Regions from separate parts of the Phreatobacter sp. GW821-FHT04C01 genome, predicted to be linked through region 2. Evidence: riboswitches for the same ligand, from Rfam matches in the RefSeq annotation. Region 2 holds a riboswitch; the other holds the start of a gene.
The links. A riboswitch is a leader RNA that binds a small molecule or an ion and turns the genes downstream of it on or off. The one in region 2 is predicted to bind glycine.

Region 1: linked by a shared signal. The riboswitch ahead of AC07WJ_RS06740 (D-amino acid dehydrogenase) and the one ahead of gcvT (glycine cleavage system aminomethyltransferase GcvT) in region 2 are both predicted to bind glycine.

Annotation. Positions count from the first base shown of each region.
Region 1 covers NZ_JBWKTP010000001.1:1,457,388-1,464,548, forward strand. The annotation lists gene AC07WJ_RS06725 (ABC transporter substrate-binding protein) at 1-677, opposite strand, end outside; gene AC07WJ_RS06730 (SDR family oxidoreductase) at 1,005-1,772, shown strand; gene AC07WJ_RS06735 (L-idonate 5-dehydrogenase) at 1,826-2,857, shown strand; glycine riboswitch at 2,909-3,006, shown strand; gene AC07WJ_RS06740 (D-amino acid dehydrogenase) at 3,140-4,405, shown strand; gene AC07WJ_RS06745 (LysR family transcriptional regulator) at 4,537-5,445, opposite strand; gene AC07WJ_RS06750 (acyclic terpene utilization AtuA family protein) at 5,593-6,930, shown strand; gene AC07WJ_RS06755 (AtuA-related protein) at 6,927-7,161, shown strand, end outside.
Region 2 covers NZ_JBWKTP010000010.1:113,612-120,772, reverse strand. The annotation lists gene gcvPA (aminomethyl-transferring glycine dehydrogenase subunit GcvPA) at 1-425, opposite strand, end outside; gene AC07WJ_RS29685 (OsmC family protein) at 442-921, opposite strand; gene gcvH (glycine cleavage system protein GcvH) at 933-1,310, opposite strand; gene gcvT (glycine cleavage system aminomethyltransferase GcvT) at 1,384-2,529, opposite strand; glycine riboswitch at 2,599-2,726, opposite strand; glycine riboswitch at 2,727-2,832, opposite strand; gene AC07WJ_RS29670 (hypothetical protein) at 2,978-3,643, opposite strand; gene AC07WJ_RS29665 (pyridoxal phosphate-dependent aminotransferase) at 3,837-5,015, shown strand; gene AC07WJ_RS29660 (sensor histidine kinase) at 5,183-6,460, shown strand; gene AC07WJ_RS29655 (response regulator transcription factor) at 6,464-7,090, shown strand.

The DNA.
Region 1 (7,161 bases), on a different contig from region 2:
GGACGGTGCGATTCGACGGTATAGGCACCCCCTGCCGCGGTGTTGTCCTTGAGCCAGGCCTGCGCCCAGACGTCGTCGGCGGTCGCGTTCTTCTTGACCAGCTGACTGTTCATCATCGGCGACAAGGGAATGCAGAGATTGGCCAGGGCCAGACGGTCCGGCTTGTCGAGCAGCACTTCGACGGTGCGTTCGCCGGCGATGCGGAACTGGTCCGGCTTGGTCAGCGAGCCGCTGGCGATCTGCGCCGCGCTCAGCGATTTCGCCGAAACGGCCCGGTCGAGCGACCATTTCACGTCTTCGGCGGTGACCGGTGAGCCGTCGTGCCAGGTGGCGCCCTGGCGCAGATGGAAGGTCAGCGTGCGGCCATCGGCCGAGCGGTCGATCCGCTCGGCCAGCTCGCCGCGGATATTGTCGAAGTCGAAGGTCCAGACGCCATCGACCTGCTTGCGGCCGAACGAGGCCAGCCGGTCGTAGATGTTCATCGCCAGGCCGAAGACCTCGCGCGTGCCGCCGGGCGCGGTGGCATCGAGCGTGTTGATGGTGCCGGCCATGACGTGGCGCAGGGTCTCGGCGCGCGATTGCGCCTCGGCTGCGCCCGGCACGGCGGTGGCGCCCAAAGCGCCTCCCATGGCGGCCCCGAGAACGGTCTTGAGCCCCTGTCGACGCGTCAGTTTCATGGTCGGATACCCCTGGATCATCGCCCACGGCCTTGGGTGCCGTGGTGTCGTTGTTCTGGCCCATCCGACCGCACTCGGAGGCCGCAACGGAAGGTCCAGAATCGGCCCAAAGACCTGAGCCAGATCAACCGGCCGGACAGGGCCCCAGGCGGAGGCCGCGGCGGGCCGCGATCGCGAGCGGCCTCGGACGGCCGAATTCGCGCGGAGCGCATGACCGGCGCGCAGCTCTTTCATCTCGATTCCGCGCACGTCCCGCGTATCGGGCGGCGGGTGATCGAGACTATGCTCGGGCGGTGAGCCGAGGGCGCGCGCCACAAGGGGGACATCATGGCATTCGAACTGTTCGACCTGAGCGGCAAGCGGGCGCTGGTCACCGGCTCTTCCCAGGGGATCGGGCTGGCGATCGCGCGGGGCCTTGCCGAGCACGGCGCGGAGGTCGTGCTCAACGGCCGCGACGGCGGCAAGCTGGAGGCCGCGGCGGCGAGCCTCGCGACGGCCGGCCATCGCGTCTCGATCGCCGGTTTCGACGTGACGGTGGCCGAAGCGGTCAGGCAGGGCGTCGCTGCGATCGAGCACGACGCCGGCCCCATCGACATTCTCGTCAACAATGCCGGCATGCAGTTCCGCGCGCCGCTCGAGGACTTTCCGGCCGAACGCTGGGAGCAATTGCTCAGCACCAATATTTCGAGCGTGTTCTATGTCGGCCAGGCGGTCGCCCGGCACATGATCGCGCGCGGCAGCGGCAAGATCATCAATATCGCGTCGGTGCAGAGCGAGCTGGCGCGGCCCGGCATCGCGCCCTACACGGCGACCAAGGGCGCGGTGAAGAACCTGACGCGCGGCATGTGCGCCGACTGGGCCAGACATGGCCTCCAGGTCAATGCCATCGCGCCCGGCTATTTCAAGACCCCGCTGAACCAGGCGCTGGTCGACAATCCGGAATTCTCGGCCTGGCTCGAAAAGCGGACGCCCGCGGCGCGCTGGGGCAATGTCGACGAACTGATCGCCGCGGCCGTCTTTCTCGCCGGCAAGGGCTCGTCCTTCGTCAACGGCCATACGCTTTACGTCGATGGCGGCATCACGACCTGCCTCTAGGGCCGCGCCGCCGCCATGTCCTTCAGTCGTGCCCTTCGCCCGGGAGTGAAATGATGAAAGCCGTGGTCATTCATGCCGCACATGATCTCCGGGTCGAGGAGCGGCCGTCCGAGGTTGCCGGGCCGGGCCAGGTCGAGGTGGCGATCGAGGCCGGCGGCATCTGCGGCTCCGACCTGCACTACTACCATCATGGCGGCTTCGGCACGGTCCGGGTGCGCGAGCCGATGATCCTCGGCCATGAGGTCGCGGGAACCATCAAGGCGCTGGGCGAGGGTGTCTCGGGCCTGGCGATCGGCGACCGGGTGGCGGTCTCGCCGAGCCGGCCCTGCAATGCCTGCGACTATTGCCTGAGGGGCCAGCAGAACCACTGCCTGAACATGCGCTTCTACGGCAGCGCCATGCCGATGCCGCATATCCAGGGCGCCTTTCGCCAGCGGCTGGCGGCGGAAGCCTGGCAATGCCACAAGGTCGCCGACGGCGTATCGGCCAACGAGGCGGCTTTCGCCGAGCCCTTCGCGGTGACCTTGCATGCGGTCAACCGGGCGGGATCGCTGCTCGGCAAGCGCGTGCTGGTGACCGGTTCGGGGCCGATCGGCGCCCTGGCGGTCATTGCCGCGCGCGCCCATGGCGCGGTCGAGATCGTCGCGACCGATGTGATGGACGCGGTTCTCGCGACGGCGCGCCGGGTCGGCGCCGACCGGACCATCAATGTGGCGAACCAGGGCGCGGAGCTCGACGCCTATTCCGCCAACAAGGGCTATTTCGACGTGCAATTCGAGGCGTCGGGCAATGAGCGGGCGGTGCGCTCGGGGCTCGAGGTGCTGAAGCCCCGGGGGGTGCTGGTCCAGCTCGGCCTCGGCGGCGACGTCGCGATCCCGCAGAACCTGGTGGTGGCCAAGGAAATCGAGATGCGCGGCACGTTCCGGTTTCACGAGGAGTTCGGCCTGGCGGTCGACCTGATCAACCGGCGCAAGGTGGACGTGAAGCCGCTCTTGTCCGGCGTCTACGGATTGGACGAGGCGGTGACGGCTTTCGAGGCGGCGGGCGATCGCAGCCGATCGATGAAGGTCCAGCTCAGCTTCTGATGACCGCCTTCCCAGTCCTGGCTTGACAGGCCGCGCGGGAAGGCGGATGAGCAGGTCAACGCGGAAGAGATCCTCCTGTCACGCGACAGGAGGGCGCCGACGGAGCAACCGCCCCGGAAACTCTCAGGCAAAAAGACCGCGTTCGATTTTGGACTCTGAAAAGTGGAGCCTCATGCTCCCGCCGACGGTGTAAGTTGCCGCTCAGTCCGTGAGCGCCAATGATGCTCTCAGGCCAATGACAGAGGGGGCGTTCGAACCCGCGATGCGCGGGAAGGAGCGCCTATGTCGTCAGTCCAAGAGCCGCATGTCGCCGTGATCGGCGCGGGCATTACCGGCATCACCACCGCCTATAACCTGGCCAAGCGCGGCTGCCGCGTGACCGTGTTCGACCGGCATCCCTATGCCGCGATGGAGACCTCGTTCGCCAATGGCGGCCAGCTCTCGGCCTCCAATGCCGAGGTCTGGAACAGCTGGGCGACCGTGCTCAAGGGCCTGAAATGGATGTTCACGCCCGGCGCACCGTTGCTGGTGAACCCGACGCCGTCCTGGCACAAGCTGTCCTGGATGGCCGAATTCGTCGCGGCGATCCCGAAATATGAGGAAAATACCGTCACGACGGCCCGCCTTGCCGTCGAGGCCCGGGCCCATCTCACCCGCATGGCCGCGGAAGAGGGCATCGATTTCGACTGCGAGACCCGCGGCATCCTGCATTTCTATCACAGCAAAGCCGATTTCGAGGCCGCCGCACGGGTCTCGAAACTGCTGGCCAAAGGCGGCCTCGAACGGCGCGCGGTGACGCCGGAGGAAATCCGGTCGATCGAACCGGCGCTCAAGGGCACCTTCCACGGCGGCTTCTACACGCCATCCGATTTCACCGGCGACATTCACAAGTTCACCAATGGCCTGGCGCGCGCCTGCGAGCGGCTCGGCGTCACCATGCGGCTGGCGACCGAGGTGACCCATGTCGCCGCGACCGATGTCGCGGTGAGGATCAGCAGCCGCTCGGTCGAACCTTCGACGGACGAGACCAGGGCGCCGGTCAGGATCGACCGCTTCGACCAGGTGGTCGTCTGCGGCGGCGTGATGTCGCGCGATCTCGGCCGGCAGGTCGGCGACCGGGTCAATGTCTATCCGGTCAAGGGCTATTCGATCACCGTGAACCTGCCCGACAAGGCGGACCAGGACGCGGCGCCCTGGACCAGCCTGCTCGACGACAAGGCCAAGATCGTCACCAGCCGGCTGGGCGCGACCCGCTTCCGGGTCGCCGGGACCGCCGAATTCAACGGCGCCAACAAGGATATCCGGGCCGAACGCATCGATCCGCTGATCGCCTGGTGCCGCGCCCATTTCCCGGGCATCAACACCCGCCAGGTGGTGCCCTGGGCCGGGCTCAGGCCGATGATGCCGGACATGCTGCCGCGGGTCATGCGCGGGCGGAACCCGCGCGTGCTCTACAATACCGGCCATGGTCATCTCGGCTGGACCTTGTCGGCGGCGACCGCCGACGCGATCGGCGCGCTCGCCGTCTCGCGCAGCAACGCGGCCTGACGCCCCCGGGGGCAGAGGCCAGGAGGCGCGCGCAAAAGTGCCTCCTGGGTTTCGGAACGGGCCGGTGGTCGGTGGCCGAGCATCCGGCGCCGGCGCACCGATCACGGCGGCTGCGCGATGCGCCCGGCGCCCTATGTCGCGACGATGTCCTTGGCCGCGGCCTCGATGCAGTCGAGGAAGATCCGGGCGGCCGGCGGCAGCGACCGTCCGGCGCGCGTGATGATGCCGATCTGGCGGCGGACCACCGGCGCGCGTAGCGGCCGGAACACCAGGCTGGACACCGACATCAGCGGCAAGGCCAGCCGCGGCATGGCCGAGATGCCCAAGCCCCGGTCGATGAGGTGGCCGGCGGTGCCCAGGAAGCTGCATTCATAGTGGGGCGCGACGACCAGGCCGGTCTGCAGGAAGGCCGCATTGGTCATGGCGCGGACGCTGCTCGCCGGCGCCATGGCGACGAAGGGTCGCTCGGCGAAAACGCTCCAAGGCGGCTGGCGCATGCGGGCGAGCGGGTCGTCGCGGCGACAGACGAGCCCGAAGGCCTCGTCGGCCAGCGGCCGGTAGTGCAGCTTGCCGTTGGGCAAGGGCTGAACCGTCAGGCCGATCTCGGCATGGCCTTCGACCACGGCGTCGACCACGTTTTCCGACAGGCCGTCGCGGATCAGCACCTCGACATCGCCCTGCAAGCCCTTGAGCGTGGCGATGGCGCTGGGCAGCAGCACCGCCGCGATCGAGGGCAGGGCGGCGACCGTGATCCGTCCGCGCCGGCCGGCGATATAGAGCGCCAGTTCGCCGAAGGCACCCTCGAACTCGGCCAGCAGGCGCTCGGCGATCGGCCGCAGCTCCACCCCGGCCGGGGTCAGGGCGACATTGCGGGTGTCGCGATCGAACAGCCGGGTGCCGAGCGCCTCCTCGGTCAGCCGGATGGTCCGGCTCAGCGCCGGCTGGGACACGGCAAGGCGGCGCGCGGCCTCGCTGAAGCTGCCGTTCTCGGCAACCCGCAGGAAACAGTTGAGCTGCTGGGGCGTGACATTGATCCGCATTGTGGATCAATCTATCCGGAAATTGTCTTTGTTGAATAGGTGGGCCGGCCGTAGCGTTCGGGCCGGCCTCGAATGGCAGCGCTTCCGCTCCGCCAGGCGTCCGGTGATCGCTATCGTGTCAACCCGACGACTTTCATGTTGCCCCCGATGAAGACGCTCCGGATCGGCGCCGGCGCCGGCTATTCCGGCGACCGGATCGAACCCGCAGTCGAACTGGCCGAAAAGGGCGATCTCGACTTTCTGGTCTTCGAGTGCCTGGCCGAGCGGACCATCGCGCTCGCCCAGCAGGCGCGCAGCCTCGATCCCGAGGCCGGCTACGACCCGCTGCTCGCCGACCGGTTGCGCGCCGTGCTGCCGGCATGCGCCGCCCGCGGCACGACGATCATCACCAATATGGGCGCAGCCAATCCGGCGGCCGCGGCGCGCAAAGCCGTGGCTGTCGCCCGGCAGCTGGGCCTGGCCGGCCTGAAGATCGCGGCGGTCAGCGGCGACGACGTGACGGACATGGTAAGGCATGCTGACCTCGCCTTCATCGATCGGGCCGGCCGAACCGCGGACCTCGGAAACACGCTGATCTCGGCCAATGCCTATCTCGGCGCCGGCCCCATCGTGCAGGCGCTTGCCGGCGGCGCCGACATCGTCATCGCCGGGCGCATCAGCGACCCCGCCATGTTCCTGGCGCCGCTGATCCATCGTTTCGGCTGGGCGGACGGCGACTGGGTCCGCCTCGGCAAGGGCACGCTCGTCGGCCATCTCCTGGAATGTGCCGGCCAGGTCACCGGTGGCTATTTCGCCGATCCCGGCCGCAAGGACGTCGCCGGCCTCGCGCGCCTCGGCTTTCCGCTGGCCGAGGTGACCGAGGACGGCGATGCCGTGATCACCAAGGTCGCGGGTTCGGGTGGCCAGGTGACGCTCGGCACCTGCAAGGAGCAATTGCTCTACGAGGTCCACGACCCCGCCCGCTATCTCCAGCCCGACGTGGTCGCCGACTTCACCGGTGTCCGGCTCGAGGCGGTGGGTGCCGACCGCGTCGCGGTGCGGGGCGGTAGCGGTACGGCGCGGACCGGACAGCTCAAGGTCTCGGTCGGCTATCGCGACGGCTTCATCGGCGAGGGCCAGATTTCCTATGCCGGCGCCGGTGCCTTCGAGCGGGCAGCGCTCGCCCGCGCGATCGTCGAGCAGCGGTTCGAACTGACCGGGCTTGCCGCTGAGGAATGGCGCCTCGATCTCATGGGCGTCGACGCGGTGCATCGGGGCGCGGCGAGCGGCCGCCGCAACGACAGCGAAGTCAGGCTGCGCGTCGCCGGGCGGGTGGCGTCGCAGGCTGACGCGACACGCATCGGCAACGAGGTGGAGACGCTCTACACCAATGGTCCGGCCGGCGGCGGCGGGGTCAGCAAATCGGTGCGCGAGGTCGTCGCCATCGCATCCGTCCTGATCCCGGAGGACATTGTGCGGCCCCAGATCGAATGGCACGTGGCATGAGGATATTGCGCGATCTCGCCCATGCCCGCAGCGGCGACAAGGGCAATATCTCGAACATCGCGGTCTTCGCCCATGACGAGGCGGACTATCCGTTCCTGGCGCTCCACGTCACGGCGGCGCGGGTCAAGGCCCATTTTTCCGACATCGTCCACGGTCCGGTCGAGCGCTACGAACTGCCGGGCCTTCAGGCGCTGAACTTCGTGCTTCACGGCGCCCTTGGCGGCGGCGTCA
Region 2 (7,161 bases):
TCGGCGGCGCCCGTCGAGCCATCATACATCGAGGCATTGGCCACTTCCATGCCGGTGAGCAGCGCCACCTGGGTCTGGAACTCGAACAGATATTGCAGCGTGCCCTGGGCGATTTCCGGCTGGTAGGGCGTATAGCTGGTCAGGAATTCCGAGCGCTGGATCAGGTGATCGACGCTCGCCGGCACATGGTGCTTGTAGGCACCGGCGCCGACGAAGAAAGGTCCGGCGGAAGCCGGCACGTTCTTGGCGGCGAGTGCGCCCATGATCCGCTCGACCTCGATCTCGCCCTTGGTCGTCGGCAGATCGGCCAAGCCGGTCATCAGCTTGCCCTTGGGAACATTGGCGAAGAGGTCGTCGACCGAAGCGACGCCGATCTTGGCGAGCATGTCGGCACGGTCGTCTGGTGTCAGCGGCAGGTAGCGCATGAGGCTCAAGTCCAGTTCAGGCGAGGATCGGGTCGGAGGCCTCGATCACGATCTCGGCGAGCACCGAATTCGCGAGGAAGCATTCCTCATGGGAGCGATGATGCAGGTGGTCGATATCGGCACGATCAGGCAGCTTGTCGCCGGAGAAGGTCACGGCCGGACGCAAGGTGACGGCGGAGACGAACAGCTTGCCCTTGGCGTTCTTGGTCATCACGCCCTCGGCCCTGTCGTCATAACTGTCGACACGGAAGCCCTGGGCCGCGGCAAAGGACAGGAAGAACAGCATGTGGCAGGACGACAGGGCCGCGACCAGCGCCTCCTCCGGATCGACCGCATCCAGCTTGGAATAAGGCGGGCGCACGCTCGACGGTGCCGATGAGGCCGGCACCGTCACGCCACCGTCGAAACGCCAGAGATGGCCGCGCGAATAGCGGTTGTCGGTGAAGACGGCGCCATCACGGGTCCAGCTGACATCGGCGGTGTAGGAATGCGCCACGGCGCGCGCCCTCAGGAAATCGAGGCGACGAAGGCCTGGTAGGCGGCCTCGTCCATCAGCTCGTCGAGCTCGCCGGGATTGGCGATCTTCAGCTTGACGAACCAGCCTTTGCCGGCGGGATCCTCGTTGACCGTGCCGGGCGCGCCCTCGAGTTCGGCATTGACCGCAATCACCTCGCCGCCGACCGGCGCATAGATGTCGGAGGCCGCCTTGACGCTTTCGACCACGGCGGCGCCGTCACCCTTGGCGACCTTGCGGCCGAGCTCGGGCAGCTCGACGAAAACGACGTCGCCGAGCTGCTGCTGGGCATAGTCGGAAATGCCGATGGTGCCAGTGTCACCCTCGACGCTGATATATTCATGGTCCTTGGTGTAGCGGATATTGGCCATGGCGAGCTCCTCTGAAACCTTGTTGTGAGGCACGTTCCCGATCGGGGCCGGATCCGGCCCGATCTCGAAAATGCTATCCGCGGAAATAGCGATGCGGCGCGAAGGGCATGGTCACCACCTTGGCCGGCAGGTCCTTGCCGCGCACCTCCAGCAGCACCGGCGTGCCCGGCTCGGCGAAGCGGCTGTTGACATAGCCCATGGCGACCGGACCGTTGACGCTGGGGCCAAAGCCGCCCGAGGTCACCGTGCCGATGGCCGCTCCGTCGGCGGCCTTGATCGTGGCGCCTTCGCGCGCCGGCGCGCGGCCGTCGGGCAGGATGCCGACCCGCCGGCGCGACGGGCCCTCGGCAAGCTCCTTCTGGATCCGCGCGGCGCCGGGGAAACCGCCCTCGACGCGGCGGCGCTTCTGGATCGACCAGTTGAGACCGGCCTCGACCGGCGAGGTTCCGGTGTCGATGTCATGGCCGTAGAGGCAAAGGCCGGCTTCCAGCCGCAGGCTGTCGCGCGCACCGAGCCCGATCGGCTTGACCCGTGCGTCGGACAGGAGCTTGCGCCAGATCGCCGGCGCATCCTTGGCCTCGATGCACAGCTCGAAGCCGTCCTCGCCGGTATAACCGGAGCGCGAGGCATGGACGAACATGCCGTCGAGCTTGGTCTCGACGAAGGTCATGAACGGGGTCGCGGCGATGCCGGGGATCAACACGTCGAGGACATCGGCGGCCTTCGGGCCCTGCAGCGCGATCAGCGCCAGGCTCGCATCCGGCTTCAAGGTCACGCCCGCGGGCAGGCGCGGTGCGATATGGGCGAAGTCCTGGTCCTTGCAGCCGGCATTGACCACCAGATAGGCCCAGCCCTCGTGACCGGCATAGGCCGAGCGGGTGATCATCAGGTCGTCGAGAATGCCGCCATCCTCGGCGGTCAGCTGGCTGTAGCGCTGCTGGCCCGGCTTCAGGTTGAGGATATCGGCGGGCACCAGGGCCTCGATCGCCTTGGCGGTCGCCTCCCAGGTCGGGCCGACCACGAAGGCCTGGCCCATATGGCTGACGTCGAACAGGCCGGCCTCGCTGCGCGTCCAATTGTGCTCGGTCAGCACGCCGGTCGGATATTGCACCGGCATGTCGTAGCCGGCGAAGGGCACCATCTTGGCGCCTGCCTCGACATGCAGCTGATGAAGCGGGGTCTTGTGCAGCGGCCCGGAAAGGGGATCGGCCATGGTCATCCTGCATCGGCGCGTGAGCAGGCCCGGGGCAAGCCCCGAACACACTCGAAACGCGGGCTTGTCGCCCGCTCGCGCCCCTCTGTCGCAGGACCTGAGAGATTCACCGGGGCCCAAAGGGCCAGGGTCCTGACCGGGACCCTATCGGCTTACTCCGTCGGTGGGCCGCGTTTGGACGCGCGGCCGCTTTCCAGAATGCCAATCCCCCGGCGGTCCTTTTTGCCTGAGAGGTTCCGGGGCCGTTGCTCCTTCGGCGCCGGGAGATCTCGCATTTAAAGACCACCCGGACTCTCCCGCCGGGCTCATATGGCACGTCTCCCGAATGACGGCATCAAGCGGCGAAGTCAAGGCGAGCTTGTGGGCAACGGCGCCCGGAAAGGACGCGGCCGCCGACCAGGCCAGCAGGAAAACCTGCCGCGAGCCCGATGGTTCGTGCCGGATCGGCCCCGGATCAGCGCGCCTGGCGCGCCTGGCGGCCCCGTCCCCGCTGTTGCGGCTGCGCCATCGTGTCGAAACCGACAAAGATGACATAGGTCTGCAGTTCCTCCGGCTGCGGCAGCGGGAAGGTCACCTGATCCTCGATCTGGGTGAAGGCGACATTCGGCGAATTGGCCGGCACGTCGATCGGCACATTGTAGAGCCGGGTCCAGACCGACTGCGACAGGCCGCGCGTCACCGCCAGCCGGATCGGCAAGGTCAGGCGCGCATTGCCCTCGGCCTTCGGACCGGTCAGCACGCGTCCCTCGATACCGACCTTGACGATCATGGTCTGGCCCTCGATGCGGCATTCGCGGGCAAGATCCGTGATGGTCGCCTGGTAACGCAGCTCGGTCGGGCCCTCGCCGCCCTGACGCCAGACGTTGGAGCCGTCGCGCACCTCGATGCGGGGGCAGAGATTTTCCTGCAGCGTCTGCGGCCCGGCCGGCACGGGCTGGCCGAACAGCGCGTTGTGCACCGGCGAGCCGACACCTGGCGCCGGTTGGGCCGCCTGCTGGGCCTGGCTGCCGCCGAACAAATTGCCCGCACTGGTGCCGCAACCGGCGAGACCGGCGGAGAGGCCAGAGAGAAGCGCGACACGGGCCAAAGCCCGACCCGTCATACCGAATGTGCGCAGCACGCCATGATCCTTAAGAAGCCCTTGCGATCGGTGCTTATAGCAAAGGCTCTCGGGCGGAACCAAGGCCTGTGCGTGCCGCCATCGCAACCGCGGTTCATCGCCTTTGCTGATGGACTTTCGTCGCGAATTTCATGAGAAGGGCGACGGCCCGGGCGTTATGCTCGGGGCTTGTCCACCAGAGCACGCGCCCTCCATGTCGTCATCTCTTCTCGCCTCGCTCCGCCCCGAAGCCACGGGCGCGCCTGCCAGCGGCATTGTCGAACTGTCGAAATATGCCCGCACCGCCGGCGACGTGATCCAGTTGTGGGTCGGCGAGGGCGATATGCCGACACCCGCCTTCATTTGCGAAGCGGCGACGCGCTCCCTCGCCGCCGGCGAGACCACCTATACGTGGCAGCGCGGCATTCCTGAGCTGAGGCAGGCCATCGCGACCTATGCCTCCAATCTCTACGGCCGCGAGCTGCCGGCGGAGCGCTTCTTCGTTTGCGGCTCGGGCATGCAGGCGATCCAGATCGCCATGACCATGGTGGCCGGACAAGGCGACGAGGTGATCATCCCCTCGCCCACCTGGCCGAACGCGCCGGCGGCGGCCGGGCTGCGCGGCGCGGTTCCCGTGCTGGTCGAACTGACCCATGGCAATCGCGGCTGGCAAATGGACCTCGACCGGATCGCCGATGCGATCACGCCCCGGACCAAGGCCTTGTTCATCAACACGCCGTCGAACCCGACCGGCTGGACCGCCACGCGCGAGGAACTCGCCGCGATCCTGGCGCTCGCCCGCAAGCACGGCCTGTGGATCATCGCCGACGAAATCTATACTCGCTTCGTCTGGACCGGCGAGGCCAGGCGCGCGCCGTCGTTCCACGACGTGCGCGAGGATGGCGACCGGATCCTCTGGGTCAACACTTTCTCGAAGAACTGGGCGATGACCGGCTGGCGCATGGGCTGGGTCGAGGCGGATCCGGCGCTCGGCGACGTCATCGAGAACCTGATCCAATATTCGACATCGGGCTCGCCGCAGTTCATTCAGCGCGCCGGCGTCGCGGCGCTGGAGCGCGGCGAGAGCTTTGTCGAGCACCAGATCGCCAAGGCGCGCAAGGCCCGCGAGATCGTCTCGGCGGCGATCGAACAGACCGGCCGATGCCATTTCTCACGCCCCGACGGCGCCTTCTATCTGTTCTTCGGCGTCGAGGGGATGACCGATTCGATGGCCGGCGCGATGAAGCTCGTCGACCTCGCCAAGGTTGGCCTTGCCCCGGGCGCGGCCTTCGGCAGCGGCGGCGAAGGCCATTTGCGGCTGTGTTACCTGCGCTCACCGGAGCAGATCGAGATCGCCGCCGAACGTCTCGGCAAGGCGATCAAGCAGCTCTGATTGCGCGTCGGCACGGCCGCAAAAGCCTCACAACGCCAACAAATCCCACAAATTGAACGGCCAGCGGCAACAAAGCAGGCAGATTCATCCTTGCACTAGGGATTTGTCCGTAGCATCTTCTACGGAGGAGGCGTTCCGGCGGGTCCGCCCGGCCCCGCCGCCTCCGGATGGCCGTCTCGTGGCATGTCGCCCGGCCGGGACTCGGTGCATCGTCGATTTGGCGCATCGTCCTGAGGAGGACGCCCATCGAGCAGATCCTGAAAGCCTCGCTGACGGTCTCGGAAGCCCGCCTTTCCAGCGTGCTCGACATTGCCGTCGACGGCATCATCGTGATCGACGAAAGCGCGACGATCCTGGTCTTCAACAAGGCCTGCGAGACGCTGTTCGGCTGGACCGCGCCGGAAGCCATCGGCCGCGGCATTGCCATGATCATCGCGCCCGAGGAAGCGGCGGGCGGAGAAGCCACCGCGCGCGACGGAGCGATCGAGCAATATCTGGGCAGCGGCCGCGAAGTGCACGGCCGACACCGCGACGGCACGATCTTTCCGGTCGAGCTGTCGGTCGCCGAGGCCGGCACCCCGGATGGGCGCCAATTCATCGGCATCCTGCGCGACCTCAGGCCGCGCAAGGAGACCGAAGAGCGGCTCAACCAATTGCAGACCCAACTGCTGCACATGGCCCGCGTCTCGGCGATGGACGAAATGGGCGCGGCGCTCGCCCACGAATTGAACCAGCCGCTGACCGCCGTGATGCTCTACCTCCAGGCCGTCGGGCGAACCCACGCCAAGGCGGTCGACGCCCACAGCAATGGCGAGATCGCAGCGCATTTCGACGAGACCGTCCGGTCCATTCTCGACAAGGCGCTGCGCGAGGCCGAACGTGCCGGCAACATCATCCGGCGGATGCGCGACTTCGTCGAGAAGCGCGAACCGGAGCGGCACCTGGTGGATCTCAACCCGCTGGTCGAGGACGCGGTCGAATTGACCCTGCTCGGCTATCGGCCGGGAACACGGGTGGTGCGCAACCTGCGCGACCGGCTGCCGCCGGTGCTGGTCGACGCCGTGCAGATCCAGCAGATCGTGGTCAATCTGGTGCGCAATGCCCTGGAAGCCGTGCGCGGCGGCGACCATGCCCGCATCTGGATCGAGACCCAGGCCAAGGACGGCACGATCCGTTTTTCGGTGCGCGACAGCGGTCCGGGCGTGCCGGGCGACGCCCTGCCGAACCTGTTCAAGGCCTTCGCCAGTACGAAGAGAACCGGACTGGGTCTCGGCCTTGCGATTTCCCGCACGATCGCTCAAAACCATGGAGGGGACTTGACCGTCGACCCCGGAGGCAATGGGCGAGGCGCTTGCTTCTCGCTGGTTCTTCCGTCGGCGGCTCGGACGGTGCCGCCGCCAGGCGGGCCGGCCGCCGGGAACACCCCCCATGATGGGATGCGGTAAGCCATGGCGAATGCGCCCAAAGATATTTTCGTGGTCGATGACGATCCGGCGGTCCGCGACGCGCTGAGCGTCGTGCTGTCGATCGAGGGCTTCGCGGTGTCGGGCTTCGCCGACGGCGCCACATTCATCGCGGCGACGCGCGGCCAGACCCCGGCCTGCGTCATTCTCGACGTGCACATGCCCGGCCGGTCCGGCCTCGACATCCTGAAGGAACTCAACGCCCACCACTATCCGGCGCCGATCTTCATCATCTCGGGCCAGGGCGACATTCCCATGGCGGTCGACGCGATCAAGCACGGCGCCCTCGATTTCATCGAGAAGCCGTTCGATGCGGACACCGTGGTGTCGCGGGTGCGCGAAGCCATCGACACCACCGAACGCCGCGCCGCCGCCCCGTCGGCGGCGACCTTGCGGGCCAATTTCCCCGGCACCGATCTCTTGACGCCACGCGAGCGCGAGGTGCTGAGCCAGATCGCGGCAGGTGCCTCCAACAAGGAGGCGGGCCGCCATCTCGGCATCAGCCCGCGCACCATCGAGGTCCACCGGGCCCGCATCATGGAAAAGCTCGGCGCCAAGAATGCCGCCGACCTCGTACGCATCGTGCTGACCGAGGCGCGGGCAACCGCCTGACAAAGCGGATCTCGCCTCCCCCGCCAGGGCGAGGCGTGCTCCCCCGGCTGGGCCGCCGATCACGATTGCGT